One region of the Moritella sp. 36 genome, then DNA from elsewhere that is predicted to be linked to it. Evidence: predicted binding sites of a transcription regulator. Region 1 holds the regulator's gene; the other holds the start of a gene.
What was found. The regulator FliA, encoded in region 1, starts transcription of late flagellar genes. The targets are predictions, from matches to a motif close to CTAAAGNTNNNNNNNNNNNNGCCGATA.

Region 1 (8,911 bases):
TAAACAGATGGCGATTGATGCCGATTTGAACGCAGGTATTATTGACCAAGATAAAGCTAAATTGCGCCGAGAAGAAGTCACTCAAGAAGCTGATTTTTATGGTTCGATGGACGGTGCTAGTAAATTTGTTAAAGGTGATGCGGTTGCCGGTTTATTGATTTTATTCATTAATATTATCGGTGGCCTCATCATTGGTATTTCACAACATGATTTAAGTTTTGCGGAAGCTGGTGAAATTTACACATTATTGACTATTGGTGATGGTCTGGTTGCGCAGATACCGTCACTACTCTTATCGATTTCTGCAGCTATTATTGTTACCCGTCAAAATAAAGACGAAAAACTCGGCACTCAAGTCACGGGCCAAATGGTGGCCAATCCAAAGGCATTGGCTGTTGTTGCTGCCATTATGACAGTAATGGGGCTAGTACCAGGTATGCCACACCTTGCTTTCATCGGTTTTGGTGTGCTTACTGGCACTTGGGCTTGGTGGCTAATGAAGTCAGCAGCCAAGCGTGAAGAAGAGAAAACCAATATGCCAGAAGATGCAGATATTAAAGCGAGTTTGAATGATCAGAAAGATCTCGATTGGGACGATGTTAAACCCGTAGATACGATCGGTCTGGAAGTTGGCTACCGACTTATTCCCATGGTTGATAAGAGCCAAGGTGGTGAGTTATTAAACCGTATTAAAGGTGTTCGTAAGAAGCTTTCTCAAGAATTAGGTTTTTTGGTGCCCGCAGTGCATATTCGTGACAACCTCGAATTACCACCAAATTGTTATAGTATTAATATTATGGGTGTTTCAAATGGCGAAATTGAAATTTTCCATGATAAAGAGTTAGCCATTAATCCGGGTCAGGTATATGGCAAGATTGATGGTATTTCAACCATAGACCCCGCTTTTGGCCTGCCTGCTTTATGGATCAATCCTCAACAGCGTGATCAAGCGCAAACCTTGGGTTATACAGCTGTTGACTCAGCTACAGTTGTTGCGACACACTTGAGTCAGTTACTACTGAACAATGCTGCGCAATTACTCGGTTATGAAGAAGTGCAGAATTTATTAGATGTATTAGCGAAAACACATCCTAAATTGGTCGAAAGTTTAGTCCCTGAAATTTTACCGTTAGGGGTTGTTGTGAAGGTGTTGAAAGGGCTATTACATGATAACGTGCCAATTCGAGATATTCGCACCATTGTTGAAACAATGGCTGAATATGGTACTAAAACGCAAGATCCAGAAGTGTTGATTTCTGCTTGCCGTGTAAGCTTACGCCGCATGATTGTTCAGGATATAAATGGTATCGACAGTGAATTACCTGTCGTGACACTGGCCCCTGAATTAGAGCAAATATTACACCAGTCTTTACAGGCTGCTGGTAGTGAAGGTGCGGGTATTGAACCTGGTTTAGCTGAACGGATGCAAACTTCATTAACAGAGGTGGCACAAAATCAAGAATTAGCGGGACAACCGGCGATCTTACTTACCTCTGGGGTATTAAGGTCAACATTAGCGAAATTTGTGAAATACTCAATACCCTCATTACGCGTATTATCATATCAAGAAGTACCTGATGATAAACAGATTCGAATTGTCAGTGTTGTTGGTCAATAACACGTAAATAAAAATTTAAGTAGCGAACAGAACTAAGGATGTTAAGTTGAAAATAAAGCGCTTTTTTGCCAAAGATATGCGAGCGGCATTGGCTGAGGTCAAAGAGGTTCTTGGCCCCGACGCTGTTATTATGTCTAACAAAAAGGTCACCGGTGGCATTGAAATAGTTGCTGCTGTGGATTTCTCTGAAAGTAAGCCTGTCGCACCTGAAAAAGTAAGCGAACCAAAAACTGTAGCAAATAAATCAGAACGTCAACTTTCTGAAGACTCCGTCAATTTATCGGCATCTAAATTCAACTTCAAAAAATTAATGAATAATGAACTGTCACAGCAAGCAGAACCAGAGCGACCCGTCGCGCCAAATGACTCATTAGCGAGCTTATTGGCACGTCAGCAAGAACATAAACAGCAAATGTCACAAGCAATCAATAACGATGATAATACGCGTGAAAAAAATAATTGGGATACCAGTTTTTTAAAGAAACCGGTCGCTCGTCGCTTTGCTGAACGCCCAAATACTGCTCCGGCGACACTCGCAGAACAAAATGAAATGCGTGATGGTATGGCGCGCTCTTCTCAACAAGCTGGTTATAAGCAGTTTGAGTCGACTACACCGAAAAGTGACAACCAACAAGACATGAGTGCGATGAAGGCTGAGCTTGCCTCAATTCGAAAGTTGCTTGAGCACCAAGTCTCAGGATTACAGTGGCAGGAAGTTGAACGTAATGAACCTATTCGTGCTATGTTGATCAAACATCTTGTTAAGATTGGTTTTACCGAAGAGGTTGCAGACCAACTCGCTAACTGTGTGGCTGAAAACTGTTCGATTGAGTCGGCTTGGGATCAGATCGAAGCGTTACTGACGGACAGTGTGCTCATTGCGCAAGATGATATTTTGGGTAAAGGTGGTGCTGTTGCATTAGTTGGCCCAACCGGCGTGGGAAAAACGACAACTATCGCCAAATTAGCGGCAAAATTTGCCATGTTGCATGGCTCAGAGAATGTTGCGTTGATTACTACTGATACATATCGTATTGGTGCTCACGAACAATTGGCGACTTACGGGCGTATTATGGGGTGTGTTGTTAAGGTTGCCCGTGATGAAGCAGAGTTGGCACAATACTTGTATCAGTTAAGAAGTAAACGTTTAGTCTTGATTGATACTGCCGGGATGGGACAGCGTGACAAGCGTTTATCCGAACAGTTAGATACATTAGTTAATAATGAAAAAGTCGTGATTCGTAACTATTTGGTTGTCCCTGCAACTGCGCAGCGTAGGGTTGTACAAGAAACATTAGAGCATTTTCATCATATTCCGTTAGCGGGCTGTATTTTAAGTAAAGTGGATGAAAGTTTAAGCTTAGGTGAGATTTTAAGTGTACTAATACAACATGAACTACCGATTGCATATATAACAAATGGGCAAAGGGTTCCTGAAGATATAGACTCAGCCAATGCACAGCAATTAGTTCGTACTGTATTTAACAGAGATACGCTAGAAGAACAAAACGATACGCATTTTTGGTTAGGCGATGATAAATAGTAATGAATAAAAATATTTTTTTCGATCAAGCAAGTGGTCTAAGACAAATGAGTAATAACAAAAAAGTTAAAGTCATTGCCGTTTCAGGTGGTAAAGGTGGCGTAGGTAAAACTAACGTAACACTGAACATGGCAGTATCACTCGCGGCCCAAGGTAAGCGAGTCATGGTTTTAGATGCCGATCTTGGGTTGGCAAATGTCGATGTTTTACTCGGTTTACGCGTACATAAAAATATTTCTCACGTTATTTCGGGTGAATGTACATTAGATGATATTTTGATTGAAGGTCCGAATGGGATCTTAATCGCACCGGCAACATCTGGTACGCGTTCGATGGTTGAATTATCAGTACAAGAGCACGCGGGTCTAATTCGTGCTTTTGCTGAATTGAAAACACCTATTGATGTATTACTGGTTGATACCGCCGCCGGTATTTCGGACATGGTATTAAGTTTTTGTCGCGCGTCACAAGACATTTTAATGGTGGTTTGCGATGAACCGACATCTATCACGGATGCTTATGCGTTAATTAAGTTATTATCAAAAGAACACGGTGTTCATCGTTTTAAAATTGTGGCCAATATGGTGCGTAGTTTACGTGAAGGCCAAGAATTATTTACTAAATTGACACGTGTAACGGACCGATTTTTAGATGCAACATTAGAGCTTGTTGCTTGTATTCCGTTTGATAACAGTGTTCGTCAAGCCGTTCGTAAACAGAAAGTGGTTGTAGAAGCATTTCCAAAAGCGCCCGCTTCATTGGCGTTTAGAGCGTTAGCAAGTCGAGCTGCAACTTGGCCAGTACCGAATAAAGTCGGCGGTCATTTGGAGTTCTTCATTGAGAACCTGTTTGAAAACAAAGCTAGGGTAGAAGATTGAAGTGAATAAGGCATCCGCTTACAGCAACATCCAGTCGCAACAGAGTCATGCTGTTGAGCAATTCGGTTTTTTAGTAAAACGAATTGCCCATCACTTGCTTCTCCGTTTGCCGCCGAGTGTTCAGTTAGATGATTTAATCCAGTCGGGTATGATTGGATTACTGGATGCTGCGCGCAACTTTGATGGCTCTAAAGGCGCTAGCTTTGAAACTTATGCTGGTATTCGTATCCGCGGCTCAATGATTGATGAAATGAGACGTGGGGATTGGGTCCCAAGATCGGTGCATAAAAATGGCCGTGATATTGCTGCTGCCATTGACCGTATCGAAAAACAAACGGGTACGGATGCAAAAGATACGGATGTTGCTGAAGAATTAGGCGTAAACCTGACTGACTACCATAGTATGTTGATGGATGTTAATAGTGGGCATATATTGGCGGTCGAAGATTTGACCGCGAGTAATGAAGATGCCTATTCAATTTACGAAGGAAAATCAAGCACTCCTTGTGCTGATTTTTCTGAGCTACGTTTTCAGCAAGCATTAGCAAACTGCATTAAAACACTACCCGAAAGAGAAAGCTTAGTCTTATCGCTTTATTACGATGAAGAGTTAAATCTAAGAGAGATCGGGGAAGTACTCAGTGTCAGCGAGTCTCGTGTGAGTCAAATACACAGCCAAGCGATGCATCGAGTGAAAGCGCGCATGCATGCTTGGTTAGATGACTAAGTTTAATTGGTACTATTTATCTAGTACTTGAATATTGAAGTAAGATATTTATGGGATCAGGGACTGTGAATATTGTAATTACTTATTTTGGAGAACAACTTGAAAAAGCAAATTAAAATTCTTATTGTCGATGATTTTTCTACGATGAGACGCATCATTAAAAACTTACTTCGTGATCTTGGTTTTAGCAATACCTATGAGGCGGACGACGGCAACACGGCATTACCTATGCTAAAAAATGGCGATTATGATTTTGTTGTCACTGATTGGAATATGCCTGGTATGCAAGGTATTGATCTACTTAAAGAGATCCGTAAAGACCAAGCGCTATGTCATATCCCAGTACTAATGGTTACGGCTGAAGCGAAGCGTGAACAGATTATTGAAGCTGCTCAATCAGGTGTGAATGGTTACATTATTAAACCATTTACAGCGGCGACACTAAAAGAAAAATTAGAGAAGATCTTCGAACGAATTCAATAAGCAAGGATGCGCATGAGTGAACAACAAGAATCGTTGATTTCATTAGAAGACGCTAAAGAACTGGTGACACTGCTAGAGTGTGGTCAGGTAGAAATGGCAAATGAAATAATTACTAAAATTCAGAATACAAATTCAGATGCACTATTTGAAAAAGTGGGTGTGTTAACACGTCAATTACATGATTCATTAGAAGATTTCCAGTTAGATACACGTATTGAAAGCTTAGCTAACGATGAGTTTCCTGATGCTCGAGAGCGTTTGAATTATGTTATTGAGATGACGGATAAAGCGGCAAACAGAACGATGGATGCAGTTGAATCCTGCTTACCAATTGCTGATAGTTTTAACGACCGCATTCAACAAGTGATGCCAAATTGGAAGAACTTGATGAGTCGTGATTTACAATTGGGTCAATTTAAAGAACTTTGTAAATTATTAGACGATTTTCTTCAAGTTTCAGTATCTGATGCCGATAGTTTAAGACAGTATTTAACTGAAATTCTCATGGCGCAAGATTTTCAAGATTTGACTGGTCAAATGATCCGTCGCGTGATCAATTTAGTACAAGAAGTTGAAGTTAAATTAGTTGAAATGTTGACTATGTTTGGTGAGGCTTCAAAACCACTAAATGTAATGACAGAATCAGTTAAAAGTGAAATAAGTGGCATTGAGGCGGAAGGTCCAATCATGAATGCGAGTGAACGCGTTGATGTACTAGACGGCCAAAATGATGTTGATGATTTATTATCAAGTTTAGGATTTTAAGGGAGATATTGATGAGCTTTGATGTTGATGAAGATATTCTACAGGACTTCCTGATTGAAGCATCTGAAATTCTGGAGCTACTCTCTGAACAACTCGTTGATTTAGAAAAAAGCCCAGAAGACGCTGAGTTACTTAATGCAATTTTTAGGGGCTTTCATACCGTTAAAGGTGGCGCAGGATTTTTAGCATTATCAGAATTGGTTGATATTTGCCATGGTGCAGAAAATGTGTTCGATAGCCTGCGTAATGGCTTAAGAACAGTAACACCAGAGCTCATGGATGTCATTCTTAAATCTTTGGATTGTGTCAATGTGATGTTTGTAGCGATTCAAGAGCGTGAACCATTAATTGCTGCAGATGCGGAATTAATTCATCAACTTCATTTGCTTACCCAACCTGAAGCGACTCCAGCAGCAGTGATAGAAACTGTTGTTGAAGCCCCGAAGGTTGAAGCTCCGAAGGTCGCAGTACCTGCCGTATCAGCAAATAGTTCTGATATCGATGGTATGTCAGAACTTGAATTTGAACAATTGCTTGATGAACTACACGGTAAAGGTACAGCTCCTACAGCAATAAATACTGCTGATTCGAAGCCTACGACTGCAACTGTCGCGACCAGTTCCAATTCAGATTTTACAGATGATGAATTTGAAAAACTACTTGATGATCTGCACGGTGTTGGTCAGCATGCTAGCGCGACGAATATAAAAGCAACGTCAGCGCCTGTTGTTGCTACGCCGGCTGCTAGTAGCGGTGAACTCAATGACGATGATTTTGAAAACTTACTGGATGAATTATACGGTAAGGGTAATGCACCGAGTGCAGCTGCAGCAATCAAGAATGTAGTTAATGTTGCTGATTCTGTGGCAGATATCAAGCCCACGCCTGTTGCACAAACTGCAACTGCGGTTGCTACACCAGTAGAAAAAGTGGCTCCAGCTGCAACAATATCGACTGAAACCGTGGCTGTAAAAGCAGAGAAAAAAGCGAAGCCACAAGTTGATTCAACAGTGCGTGTAGATACTCGGACTCTCGATGAAATAATGAATATGGTCGGTGAGTTAGTCCTTGTCCGTAATCGTTTGGTGAGTTTAGGTATTTCAAGTAATGATGAAGATATGACGAAAGCTGTGTCTAATCTTGATGTTGTTACTGCCGACTTGCAAGGTGCGGTAATGAAAACACGTATGCAGCCAATCAAAAAAGTGTTTGGTCGTTTCCCGCGTGTCGTACGTGATTTAGCGCGTAGTTTATCAAAAGACATTAATCTTGAAATGATTGGTGAAGAAACCGATTTAGATAAAAACTTAGTGGAAGCACTTGCTGATCCACTGGTTCACTTAGTGAGAAACTCGGTGGATCATGGCGTTGAAATGCCAGATGTACGTGAAAAAAATGGCAAACCGCGACAAGGGAAGATTACCTTATCAGCATCGCAAGAGGGCGATCATATTCGTCTCAAAATTGTAGATGATGGTGCGGGTATGGACCCTGAACGATTAAAAGATATTGCGGTTAACCGTGGTGTACTTGATGCTGATGCCGCAGCAAGGATCTCAGATAACGAAGCATACAACCTTATTTTTGCTCCAGGTTTCTCAACCAAAGATCAGATATCAGACATTTCTGGTCGTGGTGTTGGTATGGATGTGGTTAAGACGGGTATCAGTAAACTTAATGGTACAATCTCGATCGACTCAAAATTGGGTACTGGCACAACGATTGAAATTAAAGTGCCGTTAACACTGGCGATTTTACCAACCTTGATGGTCGAGGTGGGTAAGCAAATCTTTGCTTTACCATTGACGAGTGTGAATGAAATCTTCCACTTGGATTTAAATAAAACCCATGTAGTCGATAACCAATTGACCATTATTGTCAGAGAAAAAGCGATCCCATTATTTTATCTGCAGGATTGGTTAACTAAAATGGACCCACAAGCCACTACGCGTAATAATCGTGGATTAGGGCATGTGGTTATTGTTCAGCTCGGTATTAAGCAAGTTGGCTTTGTTGTCGATAGCCTTATTGGGCAAGAAGAAGTTGTTATTAAAGCGTTAGATAACTTATTGCAAGGCACGCCGGGTATGGCGGGAGCCACAATCACCAGTGATGGTGGTATTGCGCTGATTTTAGATATTCCAAGTCTCTTAAATCATTACGCAAAACGCTAATTTGTTGATGCAGGGGGAAACCCCTGTGTGCTTTTACATTGAAGTAAACACATTGAAGTAGATAGATTAGATGAAAATAAAAGTTTTAGTCGTTGATGATTCCAGTTTTTTCAGACGTAGAGTAAGTGAAATCATTAATGCAGATCCTGAAATGGAAGTGATTGATACTGCTAAAAATGGTGAAGAGGCTATTACTAAAGCGAAGTCTTTACGTCCTGACGTGATCACCATGGATATTGAAATGCCGGTTCTTGATGGTATTTCCGCTGTTAAAGCGATCATGAAAGATACACCTACACCCATTTTAATGTTTTCGTCATTGACACATCAAGGTGCTAAGTCAACGATTGCAGCATTAGAAGCGGGAGCGGCTAACTTCTTACCGAAAAAATTTGAAGATATAGCCAAAGACAAAGCGGAAGCGGTTCGATTACTACAACAAAACATTAAAGAAATTAGTAAACGTAGAAGTTTATTGAGAACACCGCGTATTTCACCAGCGACAGCAGTTCGCAGCGCGACAGTCGCAGCTGATAATCGTATTAATACAGCAACGTTACCGCGTAAAAGTGCTGATGCAAGTCGATTACATTCGGCGAATTCGGTGAATGTGAGGCATGTTGCTCATGTCGATAACGCGGCAGTTGAAGCTCGAACGCCAGTTACTGCAGGCCGTGTAAGAAAACGTGCATCAGGTAAAAAATACAGTTTAATGGCTATCGG
Region 2 (8,911 bases), 2.4 Mb from region 1:
TATAGGTATGGCAGGCAGAAATAACAATGCCAAGTTACATCGAACTTGGCATTGTTTGTATACAATATTATAAAAATTAGCGTTATTTTATTTTTTATTTAGCACATTAGAAAAGACAACATGTAGATCGCTGGAAACGGTCTCGCCATCTAAATTCAGTTTAGACTCGATATGTTTTAAATGTTCACGCATTAATAAGCAGGCTTTTTCAGCATCTTTTTCTTCAATCGCATCGAGTAACTCACTGTGCTCATCCAATACACAATGCGTACTCGTCGCGACTTCGTATTGCGCAATAATCAGCGAGCTTAACGATACCAAGCTACGCTGGAAATTAAATAAAGGCACATTACCAGACATTTCAGCCAGCTTTAGATGAAATTCACCCGATAAACGGATCGCTTTACCTAAATCACCTTGTTTGGTGGCTTCATTTTCTTCCACTATTAATTGACGTAAATGCGTGATCTGCTTATTTGATGCATTCTCAATAGCAAGCTTAGTAATAGCATCTTCGAGTGTATGCCGAGCAATAAAGACTTGTTTTGCTTCTTCGACAGAAGGCGATGCAACAATAGCACCGCGGTTAGGACGGATCACCACCACTTGTTCGTGTGACAAGCGTAATAATGCACGACGTATAATAGTGCGACTTACACTAAAAATATCACCCAATGCTTCTTCATTTAATTTTGTTCCAGGCGGAAGACGACGTTCAAGAATGGCATCAAAGATATGTGCATAGACGATATCATCTTGAGCCATTGAGCCTGACTTGCCTTCTGTTTCTACAGAACTACTTAGCTCAGACATTATTTTCACCATTGTTAATCCAATTTAGTTATCTCAATACAACTAAGTACCGCTATAACCTGACATTTATTGATATAAAGTCATAATATGTTAACGCTGTGTAACAATCTAGCCTTATTTTGTATACTATCTTAAAAAAATTGAAAACAATTTTTAACCTGAAATTCCGTTTTTGAGGAGAGAGCGATTTACGTTTACCGTTATCTATTTTTATCGGTTTAGTAACTGATCAACCTCAACGCCTAATGCTACCGTTGCACCAACCATTGGGTTGTTACCCATGCCAATAAACCCCATCATAGCAACATGAGATGGCACCGACGAACTACCAGCAAATTGTGCATCAGCATGCATACGTCCCATTGTATCAGTCATACCATATGACGCAGGGCCTGCAGCAACATTATCAGGATGTAAAGTACGACCCGTGCCACCACCCGAGGCTACCGAGAAGTAAGGATGACCCGCTCGGATACACTCTGATTTATAAATACCCGCGACAGGGTGTTGGAATCGAGTGGGATTTGTGGAGTTACCCGTAATACTCACATCAACACCAGCGGCATGCATAATAGCAACACCTTCACGTACATCATCAGCACCATAACAAAGAATGTCACCGCGAGGACCAGTTGAAAATGAACGACGGCGAACTTCTTTTAACTCACCCGTTTGATAATCAAATTGAGTTCTGACATACGTAAAACCATTGATACGAGAGATCAGATATGCGGCATCTTTACCCAAACCATTTAAAATAACTTTAAGGGGTGATTGACGAGATTTATTCACATTCAGCGCAATTTTGATCGCCCCCTCTGCTGCAGCGAAAGACTCATGACCAGCAAGAAATGCAAAACATTGGCTTTCTTCATTCAATAATCGAGCAGCAAGTGCACCATGCCCAATACCGACTTGACGTTGTCGAGCAACACTCCCCTCTTTTGTGAATGATTGCAGTCCTTCACCAATAATATTGGCAGCCTCTTCAGCTGAACTTGCTTGACGATATAATGCCAATGCAGTGCCAACGGTATAAGCATCAGCGGCACTATCAAATGCGATAGGCTGCGTTTCCATCACTAAAACTTTAGAGTCAATTCCTTTAGCGAGGCAATATTGATAAGCATCTTCAATTGAAGACAAGTTCATTTCGTTTAGTAGTGCTGTAATTGGGTTTGTAATAGTGCGATTAGTCATAATAGTATCCTTAGATTAAGCTTCACGTGGATTGATCGTTTTAACGGCGTCGTCAAAACGACCATATGTACCTGCAGCAGATTTCATGGCATCATCTGCTTGGACACCTTTGTTGACGGATTTCATCATTTTCCCAAGGTTTACATATTCATAACCAATCACTTCATTATTTTCATCCAACCCTAACTTAGTAACGTAACCTTCTGCAATTTCCATGTAACGAACGCCTTTTGCGCTTGTCGCATAACTAGTACCAACTTGACTGCGTTGAGTTTGGCCCAGATCTTCTAAAGCCGCACCGATTTCTAGTCCACCTTCAGAAAACGCGGATTGACTACGACCATAAGCAAACTGGAGGAAGATCTCACGCATTGCAACATTGATAGCATCGCACACCAAATCAGTATTCATTGCTTCAAGAATCGTCTTGCCAGTTATAATTTCCGCAGCCATCGCAGCTGATTGAGTCATGCCAGAACAACCAATTGTTTCAATTAAGGCTTCTTCAATAATGCCTTCTTTAACATTGAGAGTGAGTTTGGCAGCACCTTGCTGAGGCGCACAAGTTCCGACACCGTGACTTAAGCCTGAAATCGCAATAACTTCTTTAGGATTGACCATTCGGCCTTCAATTGGGATGGGAGCAGATGCATGGAGATCGCCGCGTTGAATCGGGCACATTGATTGAATGTCAGAAGAGTAGTGCATACAATTTTCCTATTAGATTTAGGAAAACAAGGTGTCATCGTGGTGTAAATAACAGTACCAACAAATAATAGTACCAACAAATAAATGTAGTCACTATTCAGTTAATGCTATTTTACAGATTCACTTGTTTTCAAATTTAATAGGAGTCATCAGCCAACAATTGGCGGTTAAGTAGGTGGCACCCCATCACCTTGGTGACCATAATAAATCTTAATCATAATGTTAAGCAAGTCTTGCTTTAGACTCGTTTTTTATATTAAACCTTTCTTATATAAGCATCATAACTATTTAATACATCTAACAAGCTTGCCATACTCGATTGGTTCTCCAGTGGTAATACAAGATCTTGAGTGGAAGTGGTAGATTGCGCTGCTTGAGCCCGCTCGTTCGCCTTTGGTTTAATTAGCGAATCGTGCGCTAATTTTTGCTGTAATAAGTGAGAACTGTTTTGTAGTACAGACTCTGCCACATATTTAACATCACCCACCCCTGCACCGACTTCAGGTGAAAAGCAGATCTCTAAACGCAATGCGGCCATATTACTGTTTGCAGCGTATTCATTTAACCTTGCGATTCGCGCAGCATCATACGCTGACGTATCAACGGCAGTATGCTTAACTTCGATTTGTTTCTGATCTGTAATATCAGATGACAACATACTTAATAACAGAGAAAACTTCGCTCTATCACCATTTAAAGTACATTTGTTTAACTGCTGGCCAAGTTGCAGCTCATCAATTAAGGCATGTTGTCGTATCGATTGAACGTAAATAAGTTACCTCTTGAACAATATTGCGCGCAGAACAACCAAATTTTGCCACGAAATAATCAACTAGTAAGTTATCGACCTGTTTTTATAAATATTTAGCTATTTATTCGATTTTTTTATTCACATACAGACATTTTCTGATACTATCCGTTTCGTACTTGTGGAGGGGTTCCCGAGTGGCCAAAGGGATCAGACTGTAAATCTGACGGCTCAGCCTTCGAAGGTTCGAATCCTTCTCCCTCCACCACAATATTTACGTTATGCTGATTACATAAAACTCATTTTTAAAATGATATAAAAGTCGACATAATAATAACATCTAACCTTTAGATGAAAAAAGAATTACTCGTGGAGGGGTTCCCGAGTGGCCAAAGGGATCAGACTGTAAATCTGACGGCTCAGCCTTCGAAGGTTCGAATCCTTCTCCCTCCACCATCATTTAGCTTTGCTGATGACTTGAAATAAGAAGTACGTTGTGGCCAATGTACTATATCTTAAATATGCCTTAAAATAGGTCTTAAAGTCATCGACAAAGTGAATACAACATCTACCAATGCGAGTAGATGAAAAAAGCATTACTTGTGGAGGGGTTCCCGAGTGGCCAAAGGGATCAGACTGTAAATCTGACGGCTCAGCCTTCGAAGGTTCGAATCCTTCTCCCTCCACCATCATTTAGCTTTGCTGATAACTTGAAATAAGAAGTACGTTGTGGCCAATGTACTATATCTTAAATATGCCTTAAAATAGGTCTTAAAGTCATCGACAAAGTGAATACAACATCTACCAATGCGAGTAGATGAAAAAAGCATTACTTGTGGAGGGGTTCCCGAGTGGCCAAAGGGATCAGACTGTAAATCTGACGGCTCAGCCTTCGAAGGTTCGAATCCTTCTCCCTCCACCATCATTTAGCTTTGCTGATAACTTGAAATAAGAAGTACGTTGTGGCCAATGTACTATATCTTAAATATGCCTTAAAATAGGTCTTAAAGTTATCAACAAAGTGAATACAACATCTACCAATGCGAGTAGATGAAAAAGCATTACTTGTGGAGGGGTTCCCGAGTGGCCAAAGGGATCAGACTGTAAATCTGACGGCTCAGCCTTCGAAGGTTCGAATCCTTCTCCCTCCACCATCATTCTACTTTGATGATTTTACATTCTGGTCAATGTAAAAGCAGTCATCATCGTAAAATATCCATCTAGTAATAGATGACAAAAATAGAGAATAATGTGGAGGGGTTCCCGAGTGGCCAAAGGGATCAGACTGTAAATCTGACGGCTCAGCCTTCGAAGGTTCGAATCCTTCTCCCTCCACCACTCTCTATACGACTTATTCCCACCAATGCTAATTAGCACATCTTATCTTTGTAATATACCTTCTAAAACATCAATAAAACCACTATATAACACAATGATTTTCTCAATACTATTTGCTTAATAAGGCAATTAACAATATGGTTTTGTGATAATTCCTTCGCACAAAAAACACCCAGTTGACAGTTCTGATTAACAAAATAGCGCTCCTCTCAAGACAGTATTATGCATACCTGTTATTGTGGTGAATGCTAATCATTCACGTCTAAATTTACCCATAACCCTTGAGTTTTAAATAAACATGAATCAAAATTTTGACTATCGAAACAAACACGTACTCATTGTTGATGACCAACGTGCTTTTCAGATCATGCTCAAAACCATGTTGCTTAACTTCGGGGCAAAAGATGTCACACATGTGGGAAGTGCCGAAGACGCATTAAAATTATGCCGTCACAATACCTATGATTTACTGTTAGTTGATTACAATCTTGGCTCTGGCCTTAATGGACGTCAGCTATTTGAAACATTAAAAATGGATAACTTATTACCTATCCATACCGTATTTTTCTTAGTCACAGGTGATAATTCGAAAGCGATTGTATTAAGCGCAATTCAAATGACACCCGATGATTATTTAATGAAGCCGTTTTCACAAAACGAACTTAATTTACGTATTCAAAAAGCATTCAATAAAAAAGAGGCTCTGCTGCCGATCTACCAAGCAATTAAGGATGACGATTTTGCTCAGGCAATGGAAGAATGTGATAACGCAATAATCTACTCTGCACGCTATCGTAATTTCTGTCGTTTGTTTAAAGCAGAGCTATTAATTGAAAAGGAAAAGTACGCTGAAGCGCGTACTATCTTAGAAGAGTTTATAGAGGACCACCCGCATACCCAAGCACAATTGCTGTTAGGTCGAGTATATTATCTAGAGAAAAACTACCAGCAAGCGATCCCACTACTATCAGACATCATTAAATATAATCCGATGCTGCTAGATGGTTATGATTGGTTAGCGCATTGCTTTAGGGATGGTGGCGACAGTGAAAAAGCACTGCAAATTGTGCAACGCGCGATCAAACACTCCCACTTGTCATTAGAGCGTCAAGGACTACTCGCAGAATTGGCACTTGATACAAATATGAATACGATAGCCAAAGAAGCCTTTTTCGCTATTTTAATGCAGACCAAAAACACCATACATCAAGCTCCCCAACATCTGATTAATTATGTTCAAGCTATTATTCTTGTCGCGAAAAATGAAGAAGACAAATTTAAACAAGGCCGCTTGTTACAAGAGATTAGCGGTTTGTTTCACCGTTCTTCGCAACAACACCCCTATGTAGAAGAAGATGAATTATTGGCATTGGAAGGTTACAGTTTAGCGTCTATTCATAATGTGAAAGGCAACCAAGTTAAAGCGAAACACACCCTGCTAAAAAGTAATGAAGCGTATTTAACCGAACCCGAAGGCACACCTGAATGGTTAGGGCCACAGCTGGTTAATCTACTTGTCGAGTTAGAAGAATTTGAATTTGCTGAAAAGCTGCAGCCTTATATTCAACACTCTAACGTACACAGCGAAAAGTTACTTGCTAGTATCAGTGGTGAAGAAGACAGTAAAGAGGTTCAATTTCAGCACCACAACAAACTGGGTATTGAAGCATTTACTGAAGGTAAACTTGACCTTGCATTACAACACTTTGAAACCGCACTTTCTATCGCGCCACTCAATACTGGTGCAGCGCTGAATAAAGTGCAAGTGTGTATCGCGCTACTCGTCAAAGTCGAGCGACCATGGCCAGAAGTAACCAAAAAAATAGCCGATACTTTTACCGAGCTAGAAAACTTCCCACTATCTGAACAACAAGCAGAGCGTAAAACAGAATTGAGAAAAGAGTTCAACATCCAGCGTATGCAAGAGAAGAAAAGAGCAAACAAAATCTAAGCCTGAGACTTATCTAACCACAATGCATCTACTACAGTCTATTTCAGGCGGGAACACCTGCCATAGGCACTCCCGCACTGAGGCAAAATACATATAATCTAATGTTTAATTAGAAGGCCACGCGTTACCACTATATATAACCTTTAAGCTAGTGATATAGAATTCAATTACATCCTTAATCAATTATAAACACTACATTACGTGACCCGTATCACCTCACGTCCTCCCACTCTGTTAAGAACACCTAACTATTTGATTTTTAATCATTAATTAACTTTGATTTTAATGGGCATGCTAATTACTGTATTAACATAGGCATGTTTACAAGATACTTTATTCTTAGCGAACATATTTACCAATAATTGAGCATTACAAAAAATCTTTAGATTTCCGTATATGCTTAACCACAAATATAATATGAGAAATACCAATATGAAAAAAATAATACTTGCCACATTATTACTTTTACCCGTTGCTGCTTTTGCATCTGGCGATGAACTAATTAAAAGCATAACCCCTGAAGACATTAAATATGTTCAATCCTCTGAGTCTTATACTTATGTGAGGTGCTGGTATCGTCCTCATTATAATCATGACGATCCAGCAACAGATTGGAAATGGGCATTAAATGAAAATGGCAGCTATTACACCATATCTGGTTACTGGTACTCGTCAACTTCATTTATGAATATGTTCTATACCACATCACCTCAAAAACAAATTATGGAGAGATGCGCAGAAACTTTAGATGTTACTCACGACACCGCAGATATTACGTATTTCGCTGCTGATAATAAGTACTCTTATAATCACTCAATTTGGGTAAATGACAGCAATGCACAACCAGATGCGATCAATAAAATTGTGAGCTTTGGCGATAGTATCTCAGATACAGGGAATTTCTTTAATGGCGCACAATGGCAAGCTCCAAATATAAATTCATGGTTTTTAGGTCACTTCACTAACGGTTTTGTATGGACAGAGTACCTTGCAAAAGAAAAGGCGCTACCTCTATACACATGGGCTGTTGGTGGGGCTGCAGGAAATACACAAAAAAAAGTACTGTCAGGTATCCATGACCAAATAGACTCATATCTTAACTATGTAGCGATGGCAAAAAATTATCAGCCGGAAAATAGCCTATTTACACTCGAGTTCGGGCTTAATGATTTTGTAAACTATGACCGTTCAGTCATCGATGTAAGTAATGACTTTAGTTACGCATTGAAGGTACTAACGGATAATGGTGCACAGAACATTCTTATTCTCAACTTACCTGACGCGACAAAATCTCCTCAATTTAAATACAGTACTGAGGAACATGCAAAAATAGTAAAACAAAAGATCACAAGTTTTAACCTATTTATTAAAAAATTAATTAATGAATATCAAAATAAAGGTGTAAATATAGTCCTATTTGATACAAATACATTAATTAAAAACATAATTAATACACCTGAAAAATATGGCTTTAGTAATGCTAAAGATGCCTGCTTAAACATCAACAGGTCATCAACTGTCGATTACTTTACAAGTCATGCATTAACAAGTGAGTGCAATTCGGATGGCTCTGATAATTATGTTTTCTGGGGGGTGACTCACCCGACAACAAAAACTCATAAGGTAATTGCCGAACAAATATCAGGCTCTAAACTGAAACAATTTAAGTTCTAATAGGCGCCAGTGAACATGATCGTCAGCACTTATTAAAATAATAATAGACAAGCGCCAAAATAGTTATATAGCGCTTGTCTCAATTTTACGAGTTATCAGAAGAGCATTTTAAATTGCTCTCCCAACACGCTCCACCTTTTAACTCACATTTCTCCAATGCCTTACCTTTAGCTTCTGCTTCTGTACGCCCTGTACCATATACTGCTCCTGCAGTAATATCCTTGATATAGCATCCCCATACATCTTTCTTCGTAGGAGTAGGAACAGTGTCATCTTCATCGTCATCAATTTTATCTGATAACCTTATAATTAACGTTTCTAATCTTCGAATGTCTTTTCTAAGCATCCGCACTTCTTTTTTTAGATCCTTAAATGCAGCAGCATCGGAAACTTCGCTTGCACTTACCTTCCCGAAAGACAATAAAACCATCATTGCTAAAACTAAACTTTTCATTCTGATATACCATAAATTAAAGTAA

Region 2: the regulator FliA is predicted to act here: its motif matches at 3,563-3,589, upstream of HWV03_RS15840 (VC2046/SO_2500 family protein).

The regions. Positions count from the first base shown of each region.
Region 1 covers NZ_CP056120.1:1,161,540-1,170,450, forward strand. The annotation lists gene flhA (flagellar biosynthesis protein FlhA) at 1-1,618, shown strand, start outside; gene flhF (flagellar biosynthesis protein FlhF) at 1,665-3,161, shown strand; gene HWV03_RS05385 (MinD/ParA family protein) at 3,164-4,039, shown strand; gene HWV03_RS05390 (RNA polymerase sigma factor FliA) at 4,041-4,766, shown strand; gene cheY (chemotaxis response regulator CheY) at 4,866-5,249, shown strand; gene HWV03_RS05400 (protein phosphatase CheZ) at 5,262-6,014, shown strand; gene HWV03_RS05405 (chemotaxis protein CheA) at 6,026-8,188, shown strand; gene HWV03_RS05410 (protein-glutamate methylesterase/protein-glutamine glutaminase) at 8,259-8,911, shown strand, end outside.
Region 2 covers NZ_CP056120.1:3,588,943-3,597,853, forward strand. The annotation lists gene HWV03_RS15825 (GntR family transcriptional regulator) at 88-813, opposite strand; gene HWV03_RS15830 (GGGtGRT protein) at 1,024-2,013, opposite strand; gene HWV03_RS15835 (iron-sulfur cluster assembly scaffold protein) at 2,029-2,721, opposite strand; fluoride riboswitch at 2,855-2,921, opposite strand; gene HWV03_RS15840 (VC2046/SO_2500 family protein) at 2,978-3,493, opposite strand; tRNA gene HWV03_RS15845 (tRNA-Tyr) at 3,653-3,737, shown strand; tRNA gene HWV03_RS15850 (tRNA-Tyr) at 3,841-3,925, shown strand; tRNA gene HWV03_RS15855 (tRNA-Tyr) at 4,074-4,158, shown strand; tRNA gene HWV03_RS15860 (tRNA-Tyr) at 4,307-4,391, shown strand; tRNA gene HWV03_RS15865 (tRNA-Tyr) at 4,539-4,623, shown strand; tRNA gene HWV03_RS15870 (tRNA-Tyr) at 4,723-4,807, shown strand; gene HWV03_RS15875 (response regulator) at 5,106-6,758, shown strand; gene HWV03_RS15880 (SGNH/GDSL hydrolase family protein) at 7,191-8,432, shown strand; gene HWV03_RS15885 (hypothetical protein) at 8,518-8,911, opposite strand, start outside.